One region of the Staphylococcus sp. mip270_02 genome, then DNA from elsewhere that is predicted to be linked to it. Evidence: riboswitches for the same ligand, from Rfam matches in the RefSeq annotation. Region 1 holds a riboswitch; each other region holds the start of a gene.
The links. A riboswitch is a leader RNA that binds a small molecule or an ion and turns the genes downstream of it on or off. The one in region 1 is predicted to bind S-adenosylmethionine.
Positions count from the first base shown of each region.

Region 2: another riboswitch for S-adenosylmethionine. It lies ahead of metX (homoserine O-acetyltransferase MetX); the one in region 1 lies ahead of ACW5YJ_RS03115 (MetQ/NlpA family ABC transporter substrate-binding protein).
Region 3: another riboswitch for S-adenosylmethionine. It lies ahead of ACW5YJ_RS04760 (Na+/H+ antiporter NhaC family protein); the one in region 1 lies ahead of ACW5YJ_RS03115 (MetQ/NlpA family ABC transporter substrate-binding protein).

Region 1 covers NZ_CM132934.1:712,946-723,274, forward strand. The annotation lists gene ACW5YJ_RS03085 (PTS ascorbate transporter subunit IIC) at 1-993, shown strand, start outside; gene ACW5YJ_RS03090 (MmcQ/YjbR family DNA-binding protein) at 1,262-1,621, opposite strand; gene ACW5YJ_RS03095 (cupin domain-containing protein) at 1,676-2,182, opposite strand; gene ACW5YJ_RS03100 (thioesterase family protein) at 2,244-3,062, opposite strand; gene panE (2-dehydropantoate 2-reductase) at 3,217-4,134, opposite strand; gene ACW5YJ_RS03110 (CPBP family intramembrane glutamic endopeptidase) at 4,336-5,091, shown strand; SAM riboswitch class I at 5,234-5,339, shown strand; gene ACW5YJ_RS03115 (MetQ/NlpA family ABC transporter substrate-binding protein) at 5,428-6,246, shown strand; gene ACW5YJ_RS03120 (lactate/malate family dehydrogenase) at 6,290-7,222, shown strand; gene ACW5YJ_RS03125 (BglG family transcription antiterminator) at 7,392-9,257, shown strand; gene ACW5YJ_RS03130 (fructose-specific PTS transporter subunit EIIC) at 9,336-10,329, shown strand, end outside.
Region 2 covers NZ_CM132934.1:341,626-351,954, reverse strand. The annotation lists gene ACW5YJ_RS01475 (macrolide family glycosyltransferase) at 1-22, shown strand, start outside; gene ACW5YJ_RS01470 (adenylosuccinate synthase) at 115-1,398, opposite strand; gene dnaB (replicative DNA helicase) at 1,687-3,087, opposite strand; gene rplI (50S ribosomal protein L9) at 3,118-3,564, opposite strand; gene ACW5YJ_RS01455 (DHH family phosphoesterase) at 3,561-5,528, opposite strand; gene ACW5YJ_RS01450 (DUF2232 domain-containing protein) at 5,543-6,469, opposite strand; gene metX (homoserine O-acetyltransferase MetX) at 6,776-7,744, opposite strand; SAM riboswitch class I at 7,805-7,904, opposite strand; gene ACW5YJ_RS01440 (AzlD domain-containing protein) at 8,036-8,365, opposite strand; gene ACW5YJ_RS01435 (AzlC family ABC transporter permease) at 8,362-9,063, opposite strand; gene serS (serine--tRNA ligase) at 9,390-10,329, opposite strand, start outside.
Region 3 covers NZ_CM132934.1:1,077,246-1,087,574, reverse strand. The annotation lists gene ACW5YJ_RS04785 (bile acid:sodium symporter family protein) at 115-1,029, opposite strand; gene ACW5YJ_RS04780 (hypothetical protein) at 1,295-1,825, shown strand; gene ACW5YJ_RS04775 (alpha-glucoside-specific PTS transporter subunit IIBC) at 2,008-3,600, opposite strand; gene ACW5YJ_RS04770 (MurR/RpiR family transcriptional regulator) at 3,824-4,585, shown strand; gene ACW5YJ_RS04765 (SRPBCC family protein) at 4,878-5,384, opposite strand; gene ACW5YJ_RS04760 (Na+/H+ antiporter NhaC family protein) at 5,812-7,104, opposite strand; SAM riboswitch class I at 7,216-7,316, opposite strand; gene ACW5YJ_RS04755 (flavin reductase family protein) at 7,468-8,079, opposite strand; gene ACW5YJ_RS04750 (SDR family oxidoreductase) at 8,212-9,093, opposite strand; gene ACW5YJ_RS04745 (amidohydrolase) at 9,172-10,302, opposite strand; gene ACW5YJ_RS04740 (SulP family inorganic anion transporter) at 10,302-10,329, opposite strand, start outside.

The DNA of each region.
Region 1 (10,329 bases):
TTAACTGGGCATCATACCTTCTATATGGCAGCATTTTTAGCAATATTATTATCTGTCGGCAATATTACAGGTACTTTGACGGTAATTGTTGGAGCTATTATTTTAGGATTGATAATGGCTATATTACCCGCATTGGCGCATCCTACAATGAAAAAAATCACTGGTAATAATCAAGTTGCTCTAGGTCATTTTGGCACGATTAGTTATTGGGCAGCTGGAGAAGTTGGGAAACTATTTAAAGGTAAATCAAAATCTACAGAAGAAATTAATTTCCCGAAAGGTTTAAGCTTTCTGAGAGAAAGTACGATTAGTATTTCTTTAACAATGACATTATTGTATTTTGTTGCGGCATTATTTGCAGGTCCGACTTATGTACATAGTGAGATTAGCAATGGACAAAACTTTATTGTATTTTCACTAATACAAGGTGTGACATTTGCTGCAGGTGTATTTATTATACTAACAGGGGTGCGCTTAATTTTAGCCGAAATAGTACCGGCGTTTAAAGGTATTTCAGAGAAATTGGTACCTAATACAAAGCCAGCTTTAGACTGTCCGATTGTCTTCCCTTATGCACAAAACGCAGTGTTAATAGGATTTTTTGTCAGCTTTATAGTTGGTGTAATTGGCATGTTTATCTTATTCTTATTTGGCGGTGTCGTGATACTTCCAGGTGTTGTTGCACACTTCTTCTTAGGTGCAACTGCGGGTGTCTTTGGTAATGCAAGAGGAGGTATTAAAGGGGCAGTTGCAGGATCAGCTTTAAATGGATTGTTGATTACGTTCTTGCCATTACTGTTTTTACCTTTCTTAGGAGATTTAGGGGGAGCAGCGACGACATTCTCAGATACAGACTTCTTAGTTGTAGGTATTGTATTTGGTAATATCGCGAAATTCCTTGGACTAATTGGCATCATAATTTTAATTTTAATAGTTGCAGCTTCAGCTATCATTTTACAAAAACGTACTAATGAAAAAGAAGCAAAAGAATAGTAGCAAAAATTATAATAAAATAGTATATATTTTAGGATGAGTGGGACAAAAATCTAATTTATTTAAAAAGGTTTCATCTTACCAGTTAGCTATGCAATATAATGATTGAGGCTGAGACGGTTTATTTATAAATTGTCTCAGCCTCTTAACTATTCTTTTGGAAGAAGATGATTGGTAAACAATATAAGTCAGCTAATTCATTATAAGAATATAAACTTAGTTTCACAGGCCTATTTTATATATTATTGATAATAGTATAGCTCATACTTTAAACTGTTAGTTCAAAACTTTCGTCAATTAAATCAGTTATATAATGGAGGTTACTTATTTCTCTCAAGTTAATAGTAATCCAAGTGGTTTTATTCATATGATACGCCTTATAAATACCTTTTTTTTTCGTTAATGGTCCAATAAAAGCTTTATCAACTTTTACATTCAAAACATCAACTTCTTCAAAACTTTTAAGCCCTAATTTATCTTCTGTAATATTCATAATTAAACCAAACCATTTTTTATTTTTATTATGTCTTAAAGTAGCAAAATGAGGAAAATTTTGCCATGGATAATCCGGTTTAACTTCATAATTTCGAGTAACATAATTTACTACGTCATCTCTATTTACCAACATTAATACCTCCATTTAAGTTTGATAATTAATATCAATGAAACAAACAACTTAAAGTTAGTTCCAACGCTTCTTCAATGGACCATGACTACCAAATATTGGGTCTGTATTAGGTATGGATACATTTTCAATATTATATAAATTTTGAGGACGCTCGCTTACTTTACCGACACAAATATCATATGACTGACTATGGGGATAGGCTCCCATAACTGTAAAGTCATTACTTTGACTTACCAGTTTGTGACCAGTACCAGCCGGTAATATTAAAGCATCACCTTCAGTAATATTAATAAGAGTACCATTTTTGCCTCCTAGTATTAATTGGGCTGTTCCATTGATTACCAATAAGACTTCATGTGAATTACTGTGATAATGATGATAAGAGAAAACACCACCTTCCCAAGTGTTACCCCATTGATTTGTGGATAATATATGTCTTAAATCATCAGTCGCTAAAAATACATTTTGATAAACTAAAACAGGTAAATATGGGTTGTTAGGTATTTGTCCATCATCATCAAAATTTAATGTATTAATTGTAATTTCTTCTGGTTGTTTCAAGTTTAAACACCTCTTTATTTTTAATAATATAAATTATAGTTATATCAAATAAGTATAAAATTTATTCTTTGTAATATACAAACTGACTTGTTGTTGCAAGTAAATTGCCATTATGACTCCATATTTCTCCAGTTTGATCGAAGAAACCATTGAAAAATTTAAGGGCGCGTGTATGTCCAAGTAGCGGTTGGCTCCCATTGTTCTTTAAAGTCTCGGAATTAGCATGGAAATATATAGTGAGTGATACTGTCCCAATGGGAACGAATGCTTTACGACGTACATAGATACGTGGGAAGAATGCATCACATATAGATGTAAGAGATAAGAAATCTAAATCTCTATCAGGGGTGTCTTTTATCCATTGTAACGTTACGGAATCTGGTTGTTGAGTAGGATTCATTGCTAGGGGTGCACCTTTAATCATTCTGATGTCATAGTTTTGTGCCCATGGTGGCGCGCTTTCTAATGATGTACGTGTTACTTCGTCTGCTGGTGGAACATCAGGAAAGGCTAGTTCTGTTGACGACCATGTATCACGTCGTTTAGCAGTAACTGCTGTTCCAGTAATAGCGGTTTTATCATTTTGTTTTAGTTCTATATACCAGTGTTGTGTTGACCGATTAGTTCTCGATGGATAGGTTATTATTCTAAAATTATCTTCTTGTATAGGAGCAGCATAGTTTATTGTTAGAGAGATGGGCTCTCCTAGAATATCATCATGTTCTAAAACTGCACGTAATAATGTGGATGCAATAACACCACCGAATGGCCCGACCATATTCGCATAGGCGCTGGAAGTATGTCCTGAATACATGCCTGATTTCTGTTGTGTGAGCTGAGTTGCTAAATCAAATGGATGTTGTGGTTGATTAGATTGCATGGCAAATGCCTCCTTTTTTCTTATATAAGTTATTCAAAAAGTTTAAATAAAACACATACAAAATGTTGATATTAAAGATACTCAAAAATTTAGGAGCTGCACAGAAAGTTAAGTTAAAAAATCATTTCTGTCACGCTCCTATATGTGTAGTTGCTTACTGTAGCATTTCTTTATATACGCTATGGTTTTGATAAACACAAGTAAGCAGAGGGGCTTCTAAATTGTAACGTGCTGCTAATTCTAATAAATAACCTTGCAAATGATCAGTTTCGATATTAAGTCCCTTTTCCATATCGCGTTGCATGGAAGTTTTGAAATGATAAGATAATTGATTTAGCGCTTGCATGTATTTAGAAACAATTTGATCAGAGATAGGTGCATCGTGTTTACGCATAATACCAGCAGCCTCATTATACAAGGATTTAATAAATTCTATACCACCTTCACTATCACGAATAGGTCCAATAGGTGCATGCATAAGTGTTGTTACGCCCGATAATACAGTAATCATTAAGTATTTATGCCACATGCCTTGTTCGACATTTGTGTTTAGAATAAATTCAGCTTTTGTGCCTGAAAATGCCTGTTCAACATATTTAGCACGGTTGCTTTCAGTACCGTTTAATTCCCCAAAAAAGAGTTTATCAAATTGACTGGTTTGAATAATCTCCCCAGTACTATCAAGTGTTGTTTCTATAATGCAGTAGCCACCCATGATTTTATTTTTTCCAAAAGCGTTTTGTAACTTAGGGACATGTGCAACGCCATTAAGTAGTGGAATAACTAAGGTGTTATGATCTATAAATGGTTTTAAATCTTCAATAGCATGATCTAAATGATAAGACTTTGAAGATAATAGCACGATATCAAAAGGTTCGACACGATCATTTTTTGTGATGAGTTGTGGATTAAAATGATAATCGCCTTTTTCACTATGAATGGCTAAGCCATTTCGTTCTAGATATGATTTGCGTTTGGGCCGTACTAAAAATGTAACATGCTTGCCAGCCTCAGCTAAGCGACCACCAAAATAACCACCAATTCCGCCAGCACCTAGTACCAATATACGCATCGACAACAACTCCTTAAAATATGTATAGTATATTTAATCTCTATATACCACTTTTCATTTCCTTTTACGCATTGAAAATTAAATTATTTAGTTTAAATGTCGAGCTATACTATCTATTTATATTATTGTAAAATGTTTGAAGAAAATAAAAATTGTGCAATGTAAAAGTGTGTTGTATATAAAACTTTAGGAGGGGCTACAATGTCGTTAAAAAACGAAAAGAAATATCAATGGAAGGATATTAACGGTAAAGATTTTTTTCTGCCAATCATTTATTTAGCTAGCAATTTTATATTATCAATCATAATTTTGGTCATATTGTTGGCAGTTAATATAAGTTTTGGTGGTAGTTACTTAGATAATGGAATTGATGAGTCGAGCTCTACTGCTTTGTTAATGGAGATTGGCGTTTTTATATTTATCATGATTATATGGATGTTGTTACATAAAAATAGTTATAAAGGTGAGTGGAAAAATGGGTTCAATAATATCAAGAAATATTGGAAACTCATTGTTGTTACATTTATTGTTATGTTTATATTTAAATTAATTTTTCCAGTATTAGTTGATACATTTGCACCTGAACAATGGAAATTTGAAGAAACACAAAATGACTTATTGGTTCAACAAATGTTTAGTACACCATTTTCAACGGTGCTTGCGTTCTTTTCTATTGTAATTATTGCACCGGTTACTGAAGAGTTTCTCTTCCGACACTTGGTAATTGGTGAATTAGGAAAGAAATTGAATTTTATAGTGATGTCAGTATTATCTGTAATTGTTTTTGCATCTCTACACGTAACAGAAGCGCAATCACCATTAGAAATAGTTATGTATCTCGTTATCGCTATAGGTATTGTATACATCTATTTAAAAACACAACGAAGTTTAGCTACTGCTATAGCACTGCATGCATTAAATAACTTTATTGCATATGTAGCAATGGTCCTTCTGTAAAGGTAAATAGCTTTAAGAGTTTGTTGTTTCACATGGAACAGGATTGAATTAATAAACGTATTATTTAGAATTTTCTAAAAACTAATTGACTAAATATGAGTATAATGCTAGGATAAAAACATTGCAACTACATATTGATTTACTCTTATCAAGAGAGGTGGAGGGACGTGCCCTATGAAACCCAGCAACCGTCGTTATACGAAATGGTGCTAATTCACAAAAAGTTATCGAACTTTTAAAGATGAGAGAAGGTTTATACTTTCTCTTATAAAATTAAGAGAAAGTATTTTTTAATTTAGTTTGAAATTTAAAAATTCATGAGGAGTGAAATGAATTATGAGGAAATTAATTGTTTTAGGTTCATTATTAATATTAATGAGCGTGCTTGCAGCATGTGGCAATTCAAATGGTAAAGATGGGGACAAAAAAATAACCATTGCAGCTTCACCAGCACCACATGGTGAAGTGTTGAAACATGCGAAAGAAGAAATGAAAAAACAAGGATATGATTTAGAAGTTAAAACAGTTAATGATTATAAAGTACCTAATAAATTATTAGATAAAGGTGATGTAGATGCCAATTTCTTCCAGCATACGCCATACTTAAAAGCAGAAAAGAAAGACCACAATTATGATATAGAAGAAGTTGGAAAAGTATTTACTACGCCTATGGGTGTTTATAGTAAAAAATATAAAGATATTAAAGATATTCCTAAAGGTTCAACAATATACGTTTCTAACAATCCAGCTGAAGAGGGGAGATTCTTATCATTCTTTGTAGATGAAGGATTAATAAAGATTAAAAAAGGTGTTAGTATAGAAGACGCAAAATTTGAAGACATTGTAGAAAATAAAAAAGATTTGAAGTTTAATAATAAACAAGGGGCAGAATTCTTACCTAAGACATATGAAAGTAAGGAAGGGGCTGCAGTTATTATGAATTCAAACTACGCGTTAGATAATGGCTTAACGCCACATAAAGATGCTATCATTAGTGAAACTGAGTCATCACCGTTTGCGAATATCGTTGCTGTGAAAAAAGGACATAAGGATGACAAAAAGTATCAAGCACTTATAAAAGTTTTACAATCTAAAGACATGAAAGAATTCATTAAAAAAGAATACGGTAAAGATGTAATTCCGTATGAAAAATAAATTATTATGAACGGATATTAGTAATAAAAAAGGGGTGTAGTTTATGTCTAAACTAGGCATTGTTGGATTAGGAAGAGTAGGTAGTCAAGTTTTAACAGATGTACAATATTTGAATTTATTTTCAGAGATTGTTTTGATTGATGATAAAGATGAGATTGCAAGTGGAGAAGCTCTTGATCATAATCATTCGCAAGGATTATTTAACACTGCGCATATCAATATTAAAGCTGGGGGTTATCAAGATTTAACAGATGCTGATTTTATTGTAATTGCTGCGAGTGTACCAACAGATAAAAATGATGGTGATCGTACTTTATTAGCGCAAGGCAATCATGACATTATAAAAAATGTTATGAGCCAAGTTGCCGAGGTAACACAAGAAGCAATAATTATTTTGATTTCTAATCCTGTAGATTCGATAGTATACTTTGCTAATCAAGTAAACTATCCATCTAATAAAATTATTGGAACGGGAACATCTTTAGAAACTTCAAGGTTCAAGACGATTATCGCTCATCATTATCAAATCGATCCCAAAAATGTTGAGGCATTTGTTATTGGAGAACATGGACAACATGCAATACCTGTGTGGAGCAAAGTGCGTATTCATGGTATGTCGCTCACAGAGTATGAAGAGCTAAGTAATAGCCCAGAAATTGATAAAGCACATATAACATCTATCATTAATGAGGTATCTATGGACGTCTTTTATCAAAAAGGTTGGACTAATGCTGCTATTTCTAAAGTTACAACATCCTTGATACAAACTATTGCATTGGATCAACGTACTATTATCCCGCTGACTTCAATCAGTAAAGAATATGACTTAACAGATGGTGCATATAGTTTACCTACGTTAGTTGATGGCTCTGGTATTGTTCAAAGATTTGCAATTATGTTGGATGATCAAGAAATGCAACAACTTAAAGAAGCTTACGAATATATTAGAGAAACTATCCATACATCAGAAAAATAAAATAAATAAAAACACCAATTCATTAGATGATATCTTTTGAATTGGTGTTTTTATTATGTGAACTTCGATTAGCCACTTCTTGCTTAAATAATAGGTAATAGCTACAATGAATTTAAATATTAATTCATCTTTGATCAAGAGTGAAAATAAGGGAAAGCGCGGTGCAGTGATGTTAGAAAGACATGCCAAACTTATTAGATTGTTACTCAACAACAGTAATCGTTTTTTAAGCGCAGATGAAATAGCAAATTACTTAAATGTCTCTAATAGAACAGTGAGAAACGATATTAAATATATTAATGTTGAAGTATTGTCGTCGTTAATTGCCAGTGTCAAAGGTAGAGGTTTCAAAGTGAACCAAGACCTATATAGTATAGAGTATATAGAAGAAATCGTTTCTGATTTTACAAACAAAGAAAACGAATTACTGCTAAAATTGGGTTATCATATTTTAATGCACCAACAACCCACAACTTTAGATTCATTAGCACATCACTTTAATTTATCTAAATCAGAAGTTAGTGATTATTTAACGCGTGTTCAGTCGTGGTGCAATTCATTTGATATTACTGTTAATCTAACTAAGAAAAAAGGCGTCACTGTAAACGGAAGTGAAATGAATATTAGAAATGCGATTCTACATTTAAACCAACTATCTTCGAAAAATAAAACTGTTGATGATGTAATACTAAATGAAATACCTAAGGCTCATATTGATATCATTAGTCAAATTATTGAAAATAACTTAAATGCACATCATATACAAACTTCTAAAATACGAATAAAACAATTACTTATACACTTAATTATTATATTTAAACGTAATAACGATGACGGTTATTCATGGGTAGTCGATAAATCCTCCTATAAAATCGCGCAACAATGTATTACAGATATCAATTTGGAGTTAGGTTATCAACTTTCAGATAAAACTGCGCAACTGTTATCATTCTTCATTAGCTATTATTTTAATAAATATGATTTAGGGTTTGAACGGATTTTTGTTAAAAGTTATATCGATCGTATGATTCATCAGATGGAGAAAAATGTAGGAGTAGATTTTACAGAAGACCTAGAACTACGCGACAATTTATATGCACATTTCAGCAGAACTTACTTACGTATAGCAAAGAATGTTTATATTAATAATCCTTTAACAGAAGATATTAAAAAGTATTATCCCTTTGTATTTGATGCATTGTATGAGACAGTAACTCATCTTGCAAAAGACGCAAAAATAAATTTAGTTGAAGATGAAATTGCATTTTTAGCGTTACATTTTCAATCCTCCATAGATCGCCATAAAAAAGATTCATTTAATATTGTTATCACTTGTTATTATGGGTTGGGAATTTCTAGTTTATTAGAAGTGAAAATTAAAAATATAGATGACAGCATTCATATAGTAGATACATTGAAAATGGAAGATATTGATAATTATAACTTTAGCAATATTGATGTTCTTGTTTCTACACATTCTATTGAAGGTGCACAAGTGCCTAACGATTTAACTTGCATAGAAGTATCTCCTTTATTCTCAGAGGAGGATGAAAATAAAATTACTTCAGCGTTACACCATAAGCAAAACCCTGTATTACACCAAAATGAATTAGCTTCAATTCAGTTTAGTGTTTGCTCAGATAAACAGGAACAAGTGGTTGCAAGTTATGTTTTTGAACAAGCTCAAATGATTCTGGATAACAATTATGCTGTGACCAAAGATTACATGAAAAGTGCATTGGAAAGAGAGAAATTTTCTTCTACGTATATTGGTAATGGGATGAGTATACCACATGGTGACCCAGAAAAAGTATTGAAATCACATGTAATTATTTTTAAAAATATGCAAGGTTATATCTGGAAACAAAATAAAGCTAAGCTAGTTTTTTTCTTAGCAATTACAGAACAAGACATTCCTATAATGAAGAAAATTATTCATACTATTGCTAAATTGGATGAGAATGCTGTAGATCAATTATTAGTACTTGAAGATCAAAGTTTAAAAGAGAAAATTATTGACTTAATTAAAGAATAATTGCCACTAGTAACGGCAATTATTCTTTTTTACAACCTAATGAATGCGTTTACAATTGAGTCAAGGAGGATGAATCATATGAAAATTTTAGCGATTACGTCGTGTCCAAATGGGATTGCACACACGTATATGGCCCAAGAAAAATTGGAGCAAGCTGCCAAAGATATGGACGTGCATATCAAGGTGGAAACACAAGGTGGCGTAGGTGCAGAAAATGTCTTAACAACAAAAGAAATTAGAGAAGCGGATGGCATTATTATTGCAGCAGATCGCCAAGTAGATTTATCTAGATTTGATGGGAAGTTATTAATTAACGAAAGTGTTAGAGAAGGTATTCATAAACCGGAAGTATTGATTCAACGTATTATTGATAAAGATGCTCATATCCATCATGAAACTAATGGAGCTAGTCAGCATAGCCAAGAAGATAAACCCAAAACTGGTATTCAGATGGTTTATCAGCATTTAATGAATGGTGTATCGTTTATGGTTCCCTTCATCGTTGTAGGTGGATTGTTAATGGCGATTGCACTGACAATTGGTGGAGAAGCAACTTCAAAAGGTTTGGAAATTCCAAATGATTCATTTTGGAAATCAGTTGAAAATATAGGCAATTTAGCTTTCAGTTTTATGGTGCCAATATTGGCTGGCTACATCGCAGTGAGTATTGCTGACAAACCTGGCCTTGTACCAGGTATGATTGGTGGCGCTATAGCTGCTGATGGTAGCTTCTACGGTAGTGATGCTGGAGCTGGTTTTTTAGGCGGTATTGTTGCTGGTTTTATAGCAGGTTACATTGCGAAATGGATTAAAAATGTAAAAACACCAAAAGTAATGGCACCCATTATGCCGATTATAATAATTCCTATTATTTCATCACTCATTGTGGGATTAATATTTATATTCTTAATTGGTGCACCAATAGCGAGTATCTTTGAAGCATTGACAACTTGGTTGAAAGGTATGCAAGGTACTAACATTGTAATCTTAGCATTAATTATAGGGGCAATGATTGCATTTGATATGGGAGGACCAGTAAATAAAGTTGCTTTCTTATTTGGTTCAGCGCTAA
Region 2 (10,329 bases), 370 kb from region 1:
GCATTGCATGATACAAAAATAAACATACAAAAAACCTTGTAGCCAAAATCATTTTTAGAAAAATGAACGACTACAAGGTTTTCTTTTTAATAAAATTTAAATGGCACTAATTGCTTACCATAATGAACTTAATAAGTTTGTTTGATTACGGTCTGGACCTACTGAGAAGATAGAAATCTTAACATCACTTAATTCAGAGATACGCTCTAAATATCTACGTGCGTTATCAGGCAATTCATCTAATGAACGACAACCTGTTACATCTTCAGTCCAACCAGGTAATGTTTCAAAAATTGGCTTACAACGTTGTAAGTCTTTTAAGTTTGCTGGATATTCAGTGATTTCTTTACCGTCTAATTCATATGCAGTACAGATTTTCACTTCTTTTAGACCTGTTAATACGTCAATAGAATTGATTGATAAGTCTGTAATACCACTTGCACGGCGAGAGTGACGTAATACAACTGAATCGAACCAACCTACGCGGCGTGGACGACCTGTAGTTGTACCGTATTCACGGCCTACTTCACGGATATGATGTCCGTCATCATCAAATAGTTCAGTTGGGAATGGACCATCGCCTACACGTGATGTATATGCTTTACATACACCGATAACTTTAGATACGAAGGTTGGACCTACACCACCGCCAACAGTAACATTACCGGCAACTGGGTTACTTGAAGTAACAAATGGGTACGTACCATGGTCGATATCTAACATTACACCTTGCGCACCTTCAAATAATACTTTCTCTTCTGCTACAAATGCATCATCTAAAACTTTTGCAGTATCAGTAACGAATGGAGCTAAACGTTGACCAGCTGCATAATAAGCTTCAAAGATTTCATCAAATGATGGACATGATTTACCAAACATGCCTTCGAAGTATGCACCTTTGTATTCAATATTATCTTTTAATAATCTTTCGAATGTTTCTTTGTCTAATAAATCGGCAACACGAATACCAATACGTTGTGCTTTATCTACGTAAGCAGGACCAATACCTTTTTTCGTTGTACCAATTTTATTATCTCCACGACGTTCTTCTTCATATTCATCTTGTTTAATATGATAAGGTAAAATAACTTGTGCTCGGTTTGAAATACGTAAGTTATCTGTTGAAATACCTCTTTCATTTAATGCGTCTAATTCTTTTAATAGTGCCACTGGATCTACAACGACACCGTTACCAATCACTGCTAATTTTTCTTTATAAAAAATACCAGATGGTACTAAGTGTAATTTATATGTTTCTCCGCCAAATTTAATAGTATGACCTGCATTATTACCGCCTGAAAAACGTGCAATAACATCTGCTTGTTCTGCTAAGAAATCTGTAATTTTACCTTTACCTTCGTCTCCCCATTGTGTCCCAACTACTACTATTGATGACATGTGAGCACCTCCAAGTTTTCTCGATTAACCATTACGTATTTTACCAATACACAGGATAGATTGCAAACCAAAAATCGAACATTGATTTTCAATGATTCTCTCTACTCAGCAAAAAATATCAACTAACTCTCATGCATCTTTATGCTAGTGATACCAATGCTTTATCGAACTAATTTGTAAAATAAAGACACATACTTACTTATAAACCTATAAACCAAACACAAACAAAAACCGTACAATAAAAATTTGAATCAATTTATCGTACGGAAAATATTTTTTTATAATTTTTTAACCCATTTCAGCATGTGCATAGTCTATGTCTGTAAATTTGTTGTATTGTTTCATAAAGTGCAGCTTCACTGTTCCTGTAGGACCATTACGTTGCTTAGCGATAATAATTTCAATTTCCCCATTTTCATCATTTGTTTGAGGTTCGAAATTAGTGTCATCATCGTCTTCTTCGTCTTCACCACGATTATAATAGTCATCACGGTATAAGAAAGCGATGATATCGGCATCTTGCTCGATAGAACCTGACTCACGAATATCACTCATCATTGGACGTTTATCTTGACGCTGCTCAACGCCACGTGATAGCTGACTCAGTGCAATAACAGGGCATTCTAGCTCTCTAGCAATAGCCTTTAATGTACGTGAAATCTCAGAAACTTCTTGTTGTCTGTTATCTGAAAAGCGAGAGCCACTACCTGAGATTAATTGTAAGTAATCAATAACAACCATATCTAATCCGTGCTCTTGTTTTAAACGACGGCACTTAGAACGAATGTCTGTAATCCGAATACCTGGTGTATCATCGATAAATATCTTAGTACGTGACAGTTTACCGACTGCTATAGTAAATCTATTCCAGTCTTCTTCAGTCATCATACCAGTTCTCAGGCGATTTGAGTCCACGTTTCCTGAACTACAAATCATACGTGTTGCAAGTTGATCTGCACCCATCTCTAACGAGAATATACCTACTGAAAAATGATCTTCGTGTGTTGCAACTTTTTGCGCAATATTAAGTGCGAAGGCAGTCTTACCTACCGAAGGACGTGCTGCTAAAATGATTAAATCATTACGGTTAAACCCTGCTGTCATCTGGTCTAAATCTCGGTAGCCCGTTGGAATACCTGGCGTTTGACCACTGTTTTGATCTAATAATTCTGCATTCTCATATACTTCACCAAGTACATCTCGAATATCCTTAAATCCATCACTTTCACGTGAGGATGATAATTCTAATATACGACGTTCAGCATCGTTAAGTATCGTATCTAGTTCCAGCTCATCATTATAACCATCATTCGCAATACTATCTGCAGTTTGTATTAATTTACGTTTAGTTGCATGCTTAAAAACAATCTCAGTATAGTATTGGATATTACGTGTTGTCGGCACATTACTTGATAATTCTGCAAGATATTGAGGACCGCCCGCTTCATTCAATCGACCCTCTTGTGTTAGTTGATCCATAATGGTTACCACATCAATATCTCTATTATCTTCATTGAGGTTCATCATTGCTCTAAAGATGTGTTGATGTGCACCTCTATAAAATGACTCAGGAAGCAATACTTCCTGAGTTGTGTTGATTAATTCTGGATCTATGATAATGGCACCTAAGACAGACTGTTCAGCCTCATTACTGTGTGGCATTTGATTTTGTTCATACATTCCATCCATTGTGATTACACCTCATATCTCAATCCACTATTATTGTTCAACTGTGTGTACACGGATTGTACCTTCAACTTCTTTATCTAGTTTAACTGGCACGTTAGTGTAACCTAATGCATGGATACCGTTTGGTAAATCCATTTTACGTTTATCAATTTTAATGTTGTGTTGTTCTTGTAATGCTTGTGTGATTTGTTTCGTACTTACTGAACCAAACAATTTACCGCCTTCGCCTGTTTTAGCAGACACTTCGACTTCAATTTCACTTAATTGTGCTTTTAATTGTTTAGCATCTTCAATTTCTTGTTGACGCTCTGCTTCAGCAGCTTTATTTTTTTGTTCTAATTGTTTTAAATTACCAGGTGTTGCTTCTATTGCATAATTTTTCTTTAATAAGAAGTTATTTGCATAACCTACTGGTACGTCTTTAACTTCACCTTTTTTACCTTTACCTTTTACATCTTGTGTGAATATTACTTTCATGCATTTTCACTCCTACTCATTTGTTCTGTTATAGCTTGTTGTAATTGTTCTATTGCTTCATCCACTGTTACATCTTTTAACTGTGTGGCTGCATTAGTTAAATGGCCACCACCGCCAAGTGCTTCCATTGTTAACTGCACATTGACAGCACCAAGTGAGCGGGCAGACATACCTATTACATTTTCTTCTCTTCTTGCAATCACGTACGAAGCCTCTACACCATCTAAACTTAACAGTTCATCGGCAGCTTGTGCAACTGTAACAGGATGATAAATTTTATCATTCGAACCGTGTGCAATGGCTACACCATTTTCTTGTAATTTCACTGTTTGAATCAACTCGGTACGATTGATATACGTATCAAGATCATCTTTCAAGAAATGTTGTGTCAATATTGTATCTGCACCATGCGCACGTAAGTAACTTGCTGCATCGAAGGTTCTAGAACCTGTTCGTAGCGTAAAGTTACGCGTATCTACAATAATACCTGCAAACATTACTGTCGATTCTAAACGTGTTAATCGTTGTTCTGTCGGTTGATACTCAAGTAGTTCTGTCACAAGTTCTGCAGTTGAACTTGCATATGGTTCCATATAAACAAGTAATGGACTCGAAATAAAGCTCTCACCGCGTCTATGGTGGTCAATAACCACTTTACGGTTAGCTTTATTTAAGATATTCTCATCGATGACCATTTCAGGTTTATGCGTATCTACAATGACTAATGTTGTCTTAGATGTCATAATATCCCATGCTTCATCCGATGTGATAAAACGGTCTTTTAATTCTGGTTTTTCATTTACTGCATCCATAACACGTCGTAATGTTGGATCAATGTCAGAATCATTTAAGACAATATACGCATCTAAGTTATTCATCATTGCAAAACGTGATACACCAATTGCACCACCGATTGCATCTAAGTCAGGACGTTTATGCCCCATAATGATAACTTTGTCGCCTTCCATCAGAATATCTTTAAGCGCATGTGATATAACACGTGCTCTAACACGTGTACGTTTTTCCATTGGGTCAGTCTTACCACCATAGAAACGTACATTTCCGTTCATATTCTTGATAGCAACTTGGTCACCACCACGTCCTAGCGCTAAGTCTAGGCCTGATTGTGATAGTTCCCCTAAATCTATTAAATCTTCAGAACCTTCACCGACACCGATACTTAAAGTTAATTGTGCACGGTAACCGACACTCTTTTCACGTAACTGACTTAAAATACTAAAGTTTGTTGCCTCTATGTTGTTTAATATATCTTGATTTAAATAAGCAACAAATTGATCTGAGCTATAACGTTTGAAATAAATGTTATGCTCACTAGCCCATCTACTAATCACACGTGTAACCATCGAGTTAATCTCTGATTTTTGTGTGTCATTCATATTTTGCGTAATCTCGTCATAATTATCTAAGAACAATGTAGCAATAATTGGTTTAGAGTCTTCATATAACTTATTTGTTTGTACTTCTTCAGTAATATCAAAGAAATACAATACATGTTCTTTTTCAGAATAACGTACGCGATAGTGGTACTCATTTTCAGAAATCTCAACTTCTTGTGTTTTTTCTAATTGTTTTAAGATATTAGGATATACTTCATTAACTGGATCGGAAATTACATTACGCGTTAAGCGTTCCGACATAAATTTGTTCATCCACTCTATGTTTTCATTTTCATCTAAGATAATCATACCGATTGGCAAACTTTTAATTGCAATATTATTGCCTGCCGAAATATGGCCACTTAGATTATCAACATAGCTATCTAGTTTCTGCAAAGCTCGTCTTACCATTATTGCTGTCCCTACAATAATAATCACTAATACAACTGTCGCTATGCCTGCAATGAGCTGGTTAAAAACAAACCAAACTACTACAAGTACAATTGCTGTGAGCGCCATAATAATAAATGGTAAAACTAACGCTTTTTTAGTGGATTGACGGTTCATTCTTCCACCTCAAATCATTTTTTAATGATACTTTTTAAGTTAATACACAAATCTATAACACCCAGGAGACTTACAATATGTGTTAATGGCATTAAAGCTGTCCCTATAACCATGAATAACACAGAAAGTGCGATTGGCATTGATTTTGCCTTCCCGAAAAAGTGAATAACACTTAAGCCCTGAATATACATACATAATGATAACACAATTTCAAAGTTTAAAACGATACTTTGGAAAGTCCCTGGTTGGCTCGCAAACATAACACAAATCAAGACAATAATATACATCCATAATAGTGAACGCTTCATTTGCCAAGCATATAATGGTTTAAATATTGGTGTAGCGATTTTGAACTTACGTAAAATTGGAAAAGTAATAATTAAATTGATTAAAATAAGTAGAAATACTGTGATAATGACATAACTTGGTAACTGAACTGACATCTGGCGGAAGCCTTCTTCAAGCATTTGCTTATATTCTGCACTTCCCGCAATTCCAGAAACAACATTATGCATGTAATCTTTCACTGGTTTTATCAAAACTGTAGAACTTGGTATTTTATCAAACGTTTGTAGTCCCATAAACGCAATTAACGAGAACATACTAATATAAGTAGTTGTTATATAAAGTATGCGTTCTTTAGATGTACGTTCTTTTAATAATTGGCCAATAACAAAACTCACTAAGAGTATAATGACCATGGTGCTCAACACAAATATATTACCTAATAATGTTGTTAATACCACTGTAATGACTGCTGTTAAACCAAATGATTCAATAGACTTATGCCATAAGATAATGCCTGGAATTGTCGCAAAGATACCTAACACCAGGCCTAACGGAGGTAATATATGTAAAGCTAAAGCCACTACGATTAGCGTTAGTATACTAAGCACAGTTACTTTAGGATATATTTTTGAAAACAATTTCGCCACTCCCATACTATTTTTGACTATAACTATTATTTTAACCTCTTTAAAACTTTTATACAATTATTGGCAATCCAAATACAGAAGATAACGATATACTATACTTTTCAAAATTATAAACTTATAAATGATTGTACTAATCAACACTTCACGGTATTACATTTCTAATACTACTACTTCTCGTGTCGCTTTACGCCACCACAACTTAAATACTTGTACAAAAAAAGGATGTACTATATATATATGTCAGTCTACCCTCCCCTATCGAAAGTAGTCATATAGCTTCATCCTAAAAATTAATATAATAGAGTTATTAAATCATTTTCTTTTAATTTTATATACTTTTAAGAAGTGATATAGATTAGGTGCCCAGTCATTAAAATTCAATAAGAAACCATCATGACCTACGTTATCTGGGACAAAGAAATGTTTGTGATATTTAAAACGTTTTCCCACGGCACGCACTAAGTCATCTGGATATAACAAATCATCTGTGAAGCCCATTGTCATTACTTTAGTATCTAGGTTACTAAACACTTCATCTACATCGTCGCGTCCTCTATCTACGTCATGGCTATCTAAGACGTCTAGGAGTGTTAAATAGCATAAAGAATCAAAATGATTCATAAATTTATTGCCTTGATGTTTTTGATAGGTTACAACTTGATCTGGTGAGAAACGTTTATCATAGCTTTTAGACGAACGGTATGTTAAAAACCCTAACTGCCTTGCAATACTCATCCCCTCTTTATTGTCTAAATGAATGGCCTGTCTCGCTATCTCATTAAACGCACGACTATAGGATGATGTTTTATCTGTAGCTGCGAGAATCACTGCTTTTTCAACATCAAATTTACGATTATATAATAATTCTATTGCTTGCATGCCACCTAACGAACCACCGATTAATATGTTAATCCTTTCGAAACCTAATGTTTCAATACCTAATTCTATGGCACGTACGATATCTCTTAACGTAAGTGTCTCAGGAAACTTTGGATCTGTTAACGCAGAACTTGAACCATAAGGGCTTCCAATAACATTAAATGTCAAAAACTGATAATCATTGATTGGCATATAACCACCGTCAATAATCCCTCTCCACCATCCAGGATTTTCATTTGTACCATACGTTAAGTGATTACCTGTTAAAGCATGACAGACCACTACGAGTGGTTGCCCTTTTAATCCTACATGTTCATAACGTAGTTTTAAGTTTGAGATGAATTCACCTGACTCCGTTGTGAATGGCCCTAGTTCTAGTGTATCAACCGTATAATTCGTCATGTTTTACCTCCTACTTAGTAAAAAAACTCCTCACTCATAAAATAAGTAAGAAGTTAAAAGTACTTATCATTCGAGTGTATCGATGGTATTAGCACCGTACTTTATAAGCCGGTTGCTGAAGCGTCAACGGGCCAAGTCCCTCAGCTTCTCGAAATAAGATTTGATTTTAATTGTATTAAAGATAAGCTCATTAATTAAGATAAAATTAAACTGTTAATGCAATCTGAAATATCTTAATTTTCTAATTATTTATAGTTTAACGGATAATATAACTTACTTCAATAGGATTATTTAAAATACCCAACGTAACACTGCCATAATAATAATGCCGCTAAGTATAGTGATTGTTAGACTGCGTGATATCACAGCAATGATAATAGTCGGGAGCATCGTTATTAAGAACGGCACGTTAATACTATAACCCATCACACCTTCTTGTTGCTCTATTAATCCATCGATGATTAAAGCAGTGAATAATGTAATTGGTATAAATGATAGCCATTTAATAACACGTTCAGACAACTTTATTTTAGTTATCAAAATAAAGGGAATAATTCGTGTGAGCCATGTTACCACACCACATAACACGATAATTGTTAACATATGTACCGTCGTTGTCATTTTTCCATCATCACTCCAATCAGTGCTGCAATAGTTGAAGCTAATATGATAGCCAAATATGAAGGCATAAACAAGCTTAAACTAAGCATCATTACAATCACACATATAATCAATACAAAATATATGTTTATCTTCGAGCGTCTAATCGACTCAAATTGTGAGACAGCTAAGAATATAAACATAGCGGTAATTGCAAAATCTAATCCTAGTGCTTCTGGTTGATGTATGTATTTACCAAAGACTGCACCAATAATACATGCAAATGTCCAAAAAACATATGCTGTTATATTTAATCCATGCAACCAACGATCATTAATCTTCTCACCTTTTAAATGTGGTGTAATAGCTACACCGAATGTTTCGTCTGTTACTAATGTAGAAAGACCAATTCTATTTAATAAACTATAGTTTTTATAATTTGGCGCAAGCGTCATACTTAATAAAAACATTCTTGAGTTCACAATGAATGTCGTCAATATAATTGCAGATATGGGCGTGCCAGAAATAACAAGTGCACAAATAATAAACTGTGCCGCGCCCGCATACACTAGCAAGCAAAGTAAAATAATTTCCAACATACTAAATCCTGATGCCACTGCAACAATTCCAAAAGACAGACCAACACCAGCATAACCTAACAAAGTAGGAATACACGCTTTTACACCTTGTTTAAAAGTAACATGCGCCTCATTGTCCATTTTCCCACCCTCTCACTTCAAACGCTAAAAACAGTAAATCCATTCTAATATAATAGCATAAAAGTAATCAACATCTTTAGACGCCGGTTTGTGTGATGTTAGTCTAACGAACGTCTTAAAACATTGTTAATACAGTTATTTAAATATTTCAGAATCTTGTGTTATCAATTAGACTTCCCTTAGAAACTCCAGTACTTTCAATCAAATTAACTATTTTAATAGTGCGTATTTTATGTATTTCTTATGCTCAACTTTTACGCCTCCCCTACCCTCTCCGTACATAAAAAAGTGCATAGCTAATACTTTAACTACGCACTTTTAATAATTTATTTAATAGGACGGATGACTGTTTTACCACCCATATATGGAACTAATGCTTCTGGTATTGTTACAGAACCATCTTCATTTTGGTAATTTTCAACTATTGCAGCAAACGTACGCCCTACTGCTAATCCACTACCATTAAGTGTATGTGCTAATTCTGGTTTAGCATTTTTATCACGTTTAAAACGAATATTCGAGCGACGTGCTTGGAAATCAGTAATATTTGAACAAGAACTTATTTCTTTATATTCATTATAGCTTGGCAACCAAACTTCTAAATCATACGTTTTACTTGAACCAAAACCAATATCACCTGTACATAAAATAACACGACGGTATGGTAAGCCTAATTCTTCTAAAATTGCTTCTGCATGTCCAGTCATCTCATCTAAAGCCTGCCAAGAATCTTCTGGTTTTTCAAAACGAACCATTTCAACTTTATCGAATTGATGTAAACGAATAAGGCCTCTTGTATCACGACCAGCTGAACCCGCTTCACTACGATAACATGCTGATTGGGCAGTGAATTTAGCTGGTAATTCATCCGGTCCGATAATTTCATTACGGTAATAATTTGTCAGCGGTACTTCTGCAGTTGGTATAGTATATAGTCCTTCTTTTTCAACTTTAAACAAGTCTTCTTCAAACTTAGGTAATTGACCAGTACCATACATTGAATCAGCGTTAACTAATTGTGGTACCATCATTTCTGTATAACCATGTTGTGTTGTATGTTTCGTAATCATATAATTCATTAATGCTCTTTCTAATTGTGCACCTTCGCCTGTTAAGAAGACGAATCTAGCTCCAGATACTTTAGCTGCACGTTCAAAATTAACCATTTTTAATTCTTCTACTAAATCCCAATGTGCTTTTTCTTCAAAATCAAATGTTCTTGGCGTACCCCAACGTTTAACTTCTACATTATCTTCGTCTGTAGCA
Region 3 (10,329 bases), 360 kb from region 1:
ATTAAAAATGGCCCAATCCATAGCATTACTATGAATCGAACCATTAAGTTACTTTAATTATTTAATTGTCTATTTGAGTGAACACAGTTCATAAATTTAGTCTCTTCTTATTTTTTATCGTTTATTCCAATATTTAGCTAATATTGGTCCAGTAATATTGTGAATCAGACTAAACACAGCTCCTGGAACTGCGGCTAATGGACTAAAATGAACGGTGGCTAATGATACAGCCAGCCCTGAATTTTGCATACCAACCTCTATAGAAACAGCTTTTTTATCAGCTCTTTCCAAATGGAATATTTTAGCCAAAGTATATCCAAGCGTGTAACCTACAATATTGTGTAAGATGACAACAGCAAAAATCAATAAGCCTGTTTCAAGTATTTGTGATTTACTTCCCCCTACTACTGACGCTAAGATAAGCGAAATTGCAACAACTGAAACAATTGGTAAAGCTGTCGCTGATTTAGCAGCAAAGTTTTTAAATAATCTTTGTAATATAAAACCAATGATGATTGGAATTAAGATTACTTGGACAACTGACCAAAACATGCTCATAAATGATACTTCTAACCATTGATTAGCAAATAAATATATTAAGGCTGGTGTTAAAATAGGCGCTAATAGTGTGGAGACACTTGTAATTGCAACTGATAAAGCGACATTTGCATTAGCAAGGTAGCTCATTACATTACTTGATGTTCCGCCAGGACAACATCCCACTAAAATGACACCTATAGCTACTTCTGGTGGCAGATTAAATAATTTAGCAATTAAAAAAGCTGCTAATGGCATAATTGTATATTGTAATATAACGCCAATTATCACTGAACGCGGTGCTTGAAATACAATTTTAAAATCTTTAGGGTCTATCGTTAAACCCATCCCTAGCATTACAATACCTAATAAATAAGGAACCCATCCACTTAATGTTGCTAATTGGGCAGGAAAAATAAAACCTATAATTGCAGCAATTAACATCCATAATAAGAATGTGTTGGTTGCAAATCTACTTACTTTTGATAACATCTATAAACACTTCCCTTTATGTATTAACAAAGAAAAATGTATCATACTTTATACTCCCAAACAACTTAATTTTCTAAATATTCTAAAAATAATATCTGTAATCAATTACTATGTAAAAATTTTAACTTCGTTCTTAAGACCTAGTGATTCTAATAAAAAAGAGTGGTACAATCTAATAGAAATAATAACTTGTGGAAATTTAAGTGTAATTGAATATTATGATTAATAGAGATAAAACACTTTCTATAGATATTGGGGGTATCATATGTTTTTAGATAGAACTGAAACTTTTGTGTTAAATATTGGAGGATTAAATAATCGTGCCACAAGAAAAAATTTAACCAAACTATGTAAGCAAATACAATTTTGTAATTCATTTAAATTTACGATTTTCAAACAAAATAATTTGTATGCTTTAGAGATTAATTTACCAAAGCAGCAATTACCATATATGATTAGTTTCCTTAGTTTTCATAACTATTCTATTTATCAAATACTACAAGGTACAGATACTAATGACCTTTTAGATTTAGATCATTTATTATTATCTTCCAGACGTTTTGAATTAGTTGTAGATGGACTTCGTGACGCATTTATTAAAGACAAGGTCATCGATATTTTAAATTTAATAAATCAAACCGAATATATTACATATACTTTCAATCGTAATAAGATAAACGTATCTACGTCACCCTCAGTTTTTGCGAAACTCATATACATGCTTGCTACGCATAACATCGATATCCTTGGCGCTGTATACCAGCCTCGTTGGATGAATAAAGCTAGAATTTCATAATTTAAATAAACTACTTATAAAAATTACCAATTTAAAATAAGTATCAAAAAAGAGGAACCAAGACATTGATGTTTTGGTTCCTCTTAATCTATTAGGCAATCGTTACATGAATTGAAACTATTAACTAGTTCCTATACAAGTACTGAGCCTTGAATAGTTCTTCCTCTATTGCTTATATATCATTATTTTATATCGTCATTATTCACTATATTTTCAAATGCTTCTCTTACTTGAGGCACAGACATACCTACCACCACTTGAACATTTTTACCACTTTTTACTAATCCATGCGCCATTTGATTATGTGTAAAATACGCACTATCTTCGACCTTCTCAACATCGTTCACCGTAAGTCTTAGGCGTGTTGTGCAGTTGGTTACATCTTTGATATTTTCCTTGCCACCTAAACCTTCTAAATAATAAATCGCCTTATCTTCATACTCATTTCCTGTTGCTACTGCGCTATGATCTTCGTTCTTTTTACCTTTATAATCATTTTTGTTATATAATTTCATATCTTTTTCATCTTTTTTACGACCAGGAAGTGGTATATCAAATTTAAGAATTAAAAATCTAAATAAGAAATAATAAATCGCAGTAAATCCTAACCCTATAATGATTTGTATCACATAAGTTAACCAATGATTTTGTGCTAACGGTATCCAGTTTGTTGCAAAGAAGTCTAATAGTCCTCCTCCAAAGTTACCTACTAAACCAAATCCATACATCATTGTATCCATTGTTGCAGCTAATAATGCATGCAATACAAATAAATATGGTGCTATAAATAGGAATGTAAATTCTAACGGTTCGGTAATACCAACTACAACAGCAGTTAATGTTGCTGGAATAAGTAATGCTGCAATTTTCTTTTTATTTTCTTTAGGCGTTGTTGAATACATAGCCAAAGCAATACCTATAGCTCCAAATACTTTACCATTACCTTGCAACATAAATCCATATGGAAACTGTTCCTTTAACGGTTCGGTACTTTTAGCAAATTCATTAACGTGTTCAAACCATTCTGCCTTTAAGCCATGATTGACTACAACAGGACCAACTTCAATTGGTGCATATATAAAATGGTGTAATCCTGTTGGAATTAGCACTCGTTCTAAGAAGTGATACAACCAAACACCTATATAACCTGATCCAATAATAAAGCCTTGTAATGAAGTAATACCACCTTGCACAGTCGGCCAAATAACACATGTAAGTAAAGCTATTGGTAACATAACAAAGAATGATATCGTCACCACAAATGTTAGACCTTGGAAAACCCCTAACATCTCTGGTAAACGTTTACTGTAGTATCGATTATGTATCCAAGTTATGATACTTGAAATGATAATTCCACCAAGTATATTCGTATCTAACGTTTCAATCCCAGCAATAGCTTTAAGCCCTGTTACATTTTCAACGCCTTTTTCCAAATTCGCTCCAAATGTATGCGGCCATTGTGTAAGTATTGCATTTATAAAAGTATTGAACATAAGGTAGCCCATCAATGCTGCTAAAGCTGCATGTCCAGGCGCTTTTTTAGCCAAAGATAGTGGCAAACCGACCACAAACACAACTTCCATATGATTAAAAATTGTCCAACCACCAGCTTCGATTACTGACCAAATTTTAAACCAAGTTGTACCATCAGCAGCAATGCTTCCCATAATCGATGGATTTTTAAATAAAGTGGCAAATCCTAAAACAATACCAAAAAATGCAAACATTAATACAGGTACAATCATCGCACTCCCAAATCGTTTAATTGCATTCATAGCCGTATAACCTCCTATTTCTATACGTAAGCATTTGTCTACACATCATTCATAATAAATCTATAAATATAATTCATTGAGTATGTGTTGCATGTGATTAATTTAATATTAAAGGAAACGCTTACATACAAACAATAGTTTGACGCCATTCGGAACAATTTTGTATAATCAGATTATATTTTCAAAATGTGAAAATATTTTCATGAAGTGTGAGGTGATAAATTTGTTTTTAGATGAACGTGTTAATACTAATTTTAATAAATTAAATGAAAATGACTTACATATTGCACATTTTATTAATACACATATCCTACAATGTAAAACGATGAAAATACAAGAATTAGCAGAACACACACATGCATCTAACGCCACCATTCATCGTTTCACTCGTAAGTTAGGCTTTGATGGTTATAGTGATTTTAAATCTTATTTAAAATTTGAAACCGAACAATCACATCAATTACCTTCAGATTCAATAGAAGGTTTTAAACAAGAAATCGAAAATACTTTCACTTATTTAGAAAGAATCGATTATGACCTTATTACAGATAAAATTTACGAAGCAGAAACCGTTTATTTATATGGAACTGGACTAGCCCAAATGAATGTGGCTCAAGAAGCACAGCGTATATTACTAACGATACATAAAAGTATTATCGTACTTCATGACGTACACGAATTTAAAATGGTATTGAATAAAACAACACCAAAAGATATCTTTTTTATCATTTCTCTTTCTGGTGAATCAGAGCAGTTAACAGATATCAGCAATTTATTACAGTTGCGTCAAAAATATTTTTTCTCTGTAACCACTTTAAAAGATAATACCCTTGCTCAAAAAGCAAATTATAATATCTATGTATCTAGTAATACATTTTACTTAGCTGATGGTATAGATTATTCAAGTTTTATTAGTTACCATATTTTCTTCGAAACCTTATTACGAAAATATAATGAACGTAAAGTAATAGGCGAACTGTATTAAAATACAGTGCCCAACTATTGTCTTATTCGCCACGTTCAAATAACCGTATTGGAGTTTGAATAATTATGCTAAATTTGTTAATAATAGCAAAAGCTCCCTCTAAAGATTGTCACATTTAGTGATTACTTTTAAAGGGAGCATTATTTATTTTAAGTGCTGATTGAGCAAAACATATAAAGAATTTACTTTGATACAGGTCTGAATTTTATTCAAACTTAGATAATATTACCAGGATTGAAATAATCCAGTAAAATCATATCACCCCGTGTAATTTCTATATCAGCGAACTATTTTATAAATTTGCTTCAAACTCTTCAAGCGTTAATTGTAGTTTGTCAAATAACATTTCAAACCCATGTGCCGTTGAATCATGATATTCTTTCTTCTTCTGTTTATATTCTAAAGATGTTAATCTTCTTTCTCTCGGTACAAAAGCAATATAATTGAAAATCATTTGCGTAATGCCTGGTTCTCTTTCGAATATTTCAACTTCTATCGTATCTTCTGAATCACTTAATTCTGGCATACCAATTGTCATGACGAGATATTCATAAGGAGTTAATGAAGCAAATCTACCTTGTACTATATTCTCCTTACCTTTACGAACATCAACAATTTTGTATTTACCATTTTGTTCAGCAGCTACTTCAATAGTTTTATTTGTTCTTTCAGTTGTCATAAACCATTGTTTAAGAAAACGTTGGTCTGTCCAAGCTTGGTATAATAATTCAGGTTCTACTTTAAATAACCTTTCAAGACGAATTTCAACATTCTCATTTTCTACATTGTATTTTCCCACGATCGATTGTTCACCTACTTTCACTCTTATTACTATTCTAACGCATTACACTATACTTCTAAACAATTATCAAGTAAATATAGTGATGTTCTTTAATATTTATAAAGCTTTAACAACCTCATTTTATCGCTATTAGTCAGGAAACGTCAAAACTTTCATTTTCATTGAATATTATACCAAATAAACTTCACATTTATCTTAGCATATTCTGTTAACATACTGCTTATTTAAAATAGCGAATGAGCCCGGGACATTCGTACATCCCGGACTCAAATTTAATCTAGATTATAGTCTATTGCTATTAAATAACACAATGAATATCAACAATTTTCAACTGTTATCTAATCATGTTTATTAACATATAACTCCACTACTCTATTTAGAACTTAAAAATCATTGCCCAACTTGATATTGCAATGTATCTTAATTACTTTTTATCTAATCTAGGTAACCTAAAGAAAATTGCTACAAGTCCACAAACGCCTAGTATCATTGGATAAATTGAGTAAGGCACTAATTCAAATGGAGATATAGACGCCACACCTGCAGCAGCAATCAATTGAGGACTATATGGCAGCATTCCTTGGAAACAACTCGCAAACATATCTAAAATACTAGCTGATTTACGCGGATCCACATCATATTCCTCTGAAATATCTTTTGCTAATGGTCCTGCCATTAATATAGAAATAGTATTATTTGCTGTTGATATATCTGCAACACTGACTAAGCCAGCAATACCTAATTCTGCACCACGTTTAGATTTCACTTTACTGCGCACAAAATTTAATAGCCAAGTAATACCACCATTATGTTGAATCAAAGCTACTAAACCACCAATGAGCAATGCAATAATCGCTATATCTTCCATACCGATAATACCTTTAGATATAGAACTTAATAAACCTGTCCAACTAAATGAACCGTAGATTAATCCGATAATTGCAGAAAGTACAATGCCACCGATTAATACGATAACTACATTTACACCTATTAATGCTAAAATAAGCACAAATAAGTATGGAATTACTTTAATAAGGTCATAATCATAACTTTTATTTGCATCTATATGTGCACCATTTGTTAAAAACCAAAGAACAATAATAGTAAATATCGCGCCAGGCAAAACAATCTTTATGTTCACCTTAAATTTATCACTCATTTTCGTTTTCTGAGTACGTACTGCAGCTATCGTAGTATCAGAAATCATTGATAAGTTATCACCAAACATAGCTCCACCAACAACAGTAGCCATTGTGATAGCTGCCGAAACATCTGTAGCCTGACTTAAACCAAAACCAACTGGTGCTATAGCAGCTACCGTCCCTACAGACGTACCCATTGATAAAGATACAAACATACATATTATAAATAGTCCGACGATAATTAAATTTTCTGGTATTAATGATAACCCTAAGTTAACCGTCGACTGCACGCCACCCATATCTTCAGTCGTTTGAGAAAAGGCGCCTGCTAATAAGAAAATTAACATCATTAAAATAATATTGGAATGTCCTGCACCTTTTGTAAAAACTTCAACTTTTTTATGAAATGATCCTTTTCTATTTAACGCTAATCCAACAATAGAAGCTACTAATATAGCTACATTCAGTGGCATCGTAGTAAAGTCGCCTGTACTAATACCCACACCTAAGAACATACCAACAAATACGATTAAAGGTATCAAGGCCCATGCGTTACCTTTTTTTGTCTCCTCCATACATAACCAACTTTCCTAAATATTAAAACAGAACTCAACCTTCTGTTATTTGTAAGTCCTAAAAATAAAAAAACTCTTTCTAAATTAAGAAGAAAGAGTAAACTTGATTCATTCTTATCTTCTAGCATGAATTATGCTACTGGATTTGGCACACGCATCATCATGTTGCCGAAGTATCATCGGGCCAGTCCCTACACTTCTCTTGATAAGTTATTATTTTATTTTATTACAGTACAGTATTAATTGTAATTCGTCAAATATGGAATTGAACAGAAAACAATTTAACAAACGATTTCATTATCTAATCCCTTCAACATCTATTATTTCAATAGAGCTTATGTTATTTATTTAATCGCTTTATATTTACTTCATAGGACGTTCGATAGTAAATTTATTACCTAAAGAAGCATAATCATTACCAGCTAAACGAGCTACAGCACTAAGTGCGTCAACATCTATTTTACTATCTTCAAAATAAACTGATTCATCAATATGAAACATAACTACTTCACCTATAATTAAATCAGATCCTTCTTGAGAGTCACCTAACGGAATAATTCTATCTAACTTACATTCCATTCGAATTTTAGCTTGTTCGATACCAGGTACTGCAACTAATTCAGAGTCAACACAATTAAGACTTGTTCTTTCTAATTCATTTTGGTTACGGGCCAAAGGGGCTGCTGTATGGTTGATTTGTTCGACTGTAGCTTCATCTGTAATATGTACTACAAATGATTCCGTTTCCTCAATATTTAAAGAAGTGTCTTTCCGCTTCCCTGCAGAACGACCTGTAGAAATCATAATCATTGGTGGTGCACTATTAACAACATTAAAAAAGCTAAACGGCGCTGCATTTAAATGCCCATCTTTATCTTGAGAAGTAACAAATGCGATAGGTCTAGGTACCACACTACCACTTAATAATTTATAATTTTGTTTTTTGGTTAAAGCATCTGCTTTAAATTTTTTCATAAATGATTACCTTACCTTTCAAAAATAAGGAGGAAGGATATCAATATATCCTTCCCTCCTTATGCTTTGTATCACCGAGACATTGAAACACTAATAGTTAAATTAAATTGCTGCCTCGTTACTTCATCAATTCTAATCTAATTGAGTACCACCTGTCACGCCATAAACTTGGCCTGTAGTATAACTTGATTCCTCAGCTGCTAAATGTACATACACGCCCGAAAGTTCAACCGGTTGCCCTGCTCTACCTAGCACTTCTTTTTGGCCAAAAGTCGGAATTTTAGATTGGGGCTGTCCACCAGAAATTTGGAGTGGTGACCAGAATGGACCTGGTGCTACACAATTTACACGGATTCCCTTGCTACCTAATTCTTCAGATAAGCTCTTGGTAAGTGAAATGATAGCTGCTTTGGAAGCGGCATAATCATGTAAGATAGGGCTCGGATTATAACCTTGTACAGATGAAGTCAGTGTAATCGTTGCGCCAGGTTCTAAATAATCAATTGCTTTTTGAACTGACCAAAAAATAGGATAAACATTTGTTTCGAATGTCTCAGTAAATGATTCAGTATCAAAGCCTTTAAGGTTGTTTCTATATTGTTGGTGTCCTGCTACAATTGTTACATTATCTAATCCACCAAGTTTGTTATAAGCTGTTTCAACTAAATCATAGTTAAATTGTTCATCGCGTATATCGCCTGGGATTAATACAGCTTTACGTCCTGCTGCTTCAATCACTTGTTGTACTTCTTCAGCGTCCACTTGCTCAGCAGGTAAGTAATTAATTGCCACATCTGCTCCTTCTTTAGCATACGCTATGGCAGCAGCTCTACCGATAGCAGAATCCCCACCAGTAACTAAAATTTTATAATCTTTTAAACGCCCATAACCGATATAAGTTGTTTCACCACAATCAGGCTTAGGGTCTAATTTATCCTGTAAACCTGGAACGTCTTGTTCTTGTTTCGGGAAATCTTCACTTGAGAATTTTGTTCTAGGATCTTGTCCTGGCATATGCAAACACTCCTTATTTTAAAGAATATGCTTATGCATACCCTAATTTTTAAAGTTTTAATACATCATTCAAAGATTCTATTTAGATTGCTCGTTTAAAAGTTTTTGTATAAAACTTAAGAAATACTCAGGTACTTGTTCTAATATACGCTCATCTGGATCATATTTAGGATGATGCAGATCATATTCACTATTAGAACCAATAAACACAAATACACTTGGATATTTATTTGAGAAACCAGAAAAATCTTCTCCAATCGTTAATGGTTGATCCATAATACTCACATTATAACCAACCTCTTTAGCAATCTCTATTGCGTCTTCTGTTAATTTTTCATCATTAACAACCGCACCTGGTAAACGATGATATAACGTTTCAATTTCAACACCAAATGCTTCTGAAAGGCCACTTCCAATTGCACGCAAGCGTTCTTCGATATAATTACGTTTCTCTTCGTCAAAACTTCTCACTGTACCTTGAACATAGGCTTCATCGGCAATCACATTCCATGTATTACCACTAGACACTTCACCAATAGTAACGACTCCATTATCAAATGCTGATAAGTTTCTACTAACAATAGACTGCACGCTATTAATTAATTGTCCTAATACAATAACTGGATCATTACCTTGTTCAGGTTTGGCAGCATGTGCTCCTACACCTTTAATTTTAAATTCAAATCGATCTACAGAAGAAGTAATAACTCCTGATTTTACTGCAAATTCACCAATGTCTAATGTAGGGTAATTATGATAACCTAATACTGCTTTAGCACCTTCTATCGCACCTGTATCAGTAATATGATATGCTCCATAACCTAGTTCTTCAGCAGGTTGGAATATAATGCGTACGCGCCCAGTTAATTGCGATTCAATTTCTTTCAATTTTGTCGCTACTGCAAGTATGCTTGCCATATGAATATCATGTCCACAAGCGTGCATCATACCTTCATTAGTGGATGTAAATTCATGTACAACTTGCTCTTTAATAGGCAGAGCATCTATGTCTGTTCGAACTGCTACAAAATGTTCACCTTGACCAACCTCTGCTACTAAGCCAGTTTCTAATGGTAGGTCTAAGATTGTAATCTCATATGATTCTAAAATTCTTCTTAATCTTTTTGTTGTCTCATATTCTGCATCTGATAATTCTGGATACTGGTGAAAAGTTCTTCTCCAATTTATGTAATCTTCATATTGTGGCATTATATGTCACACCCTTTCTTATTTTTT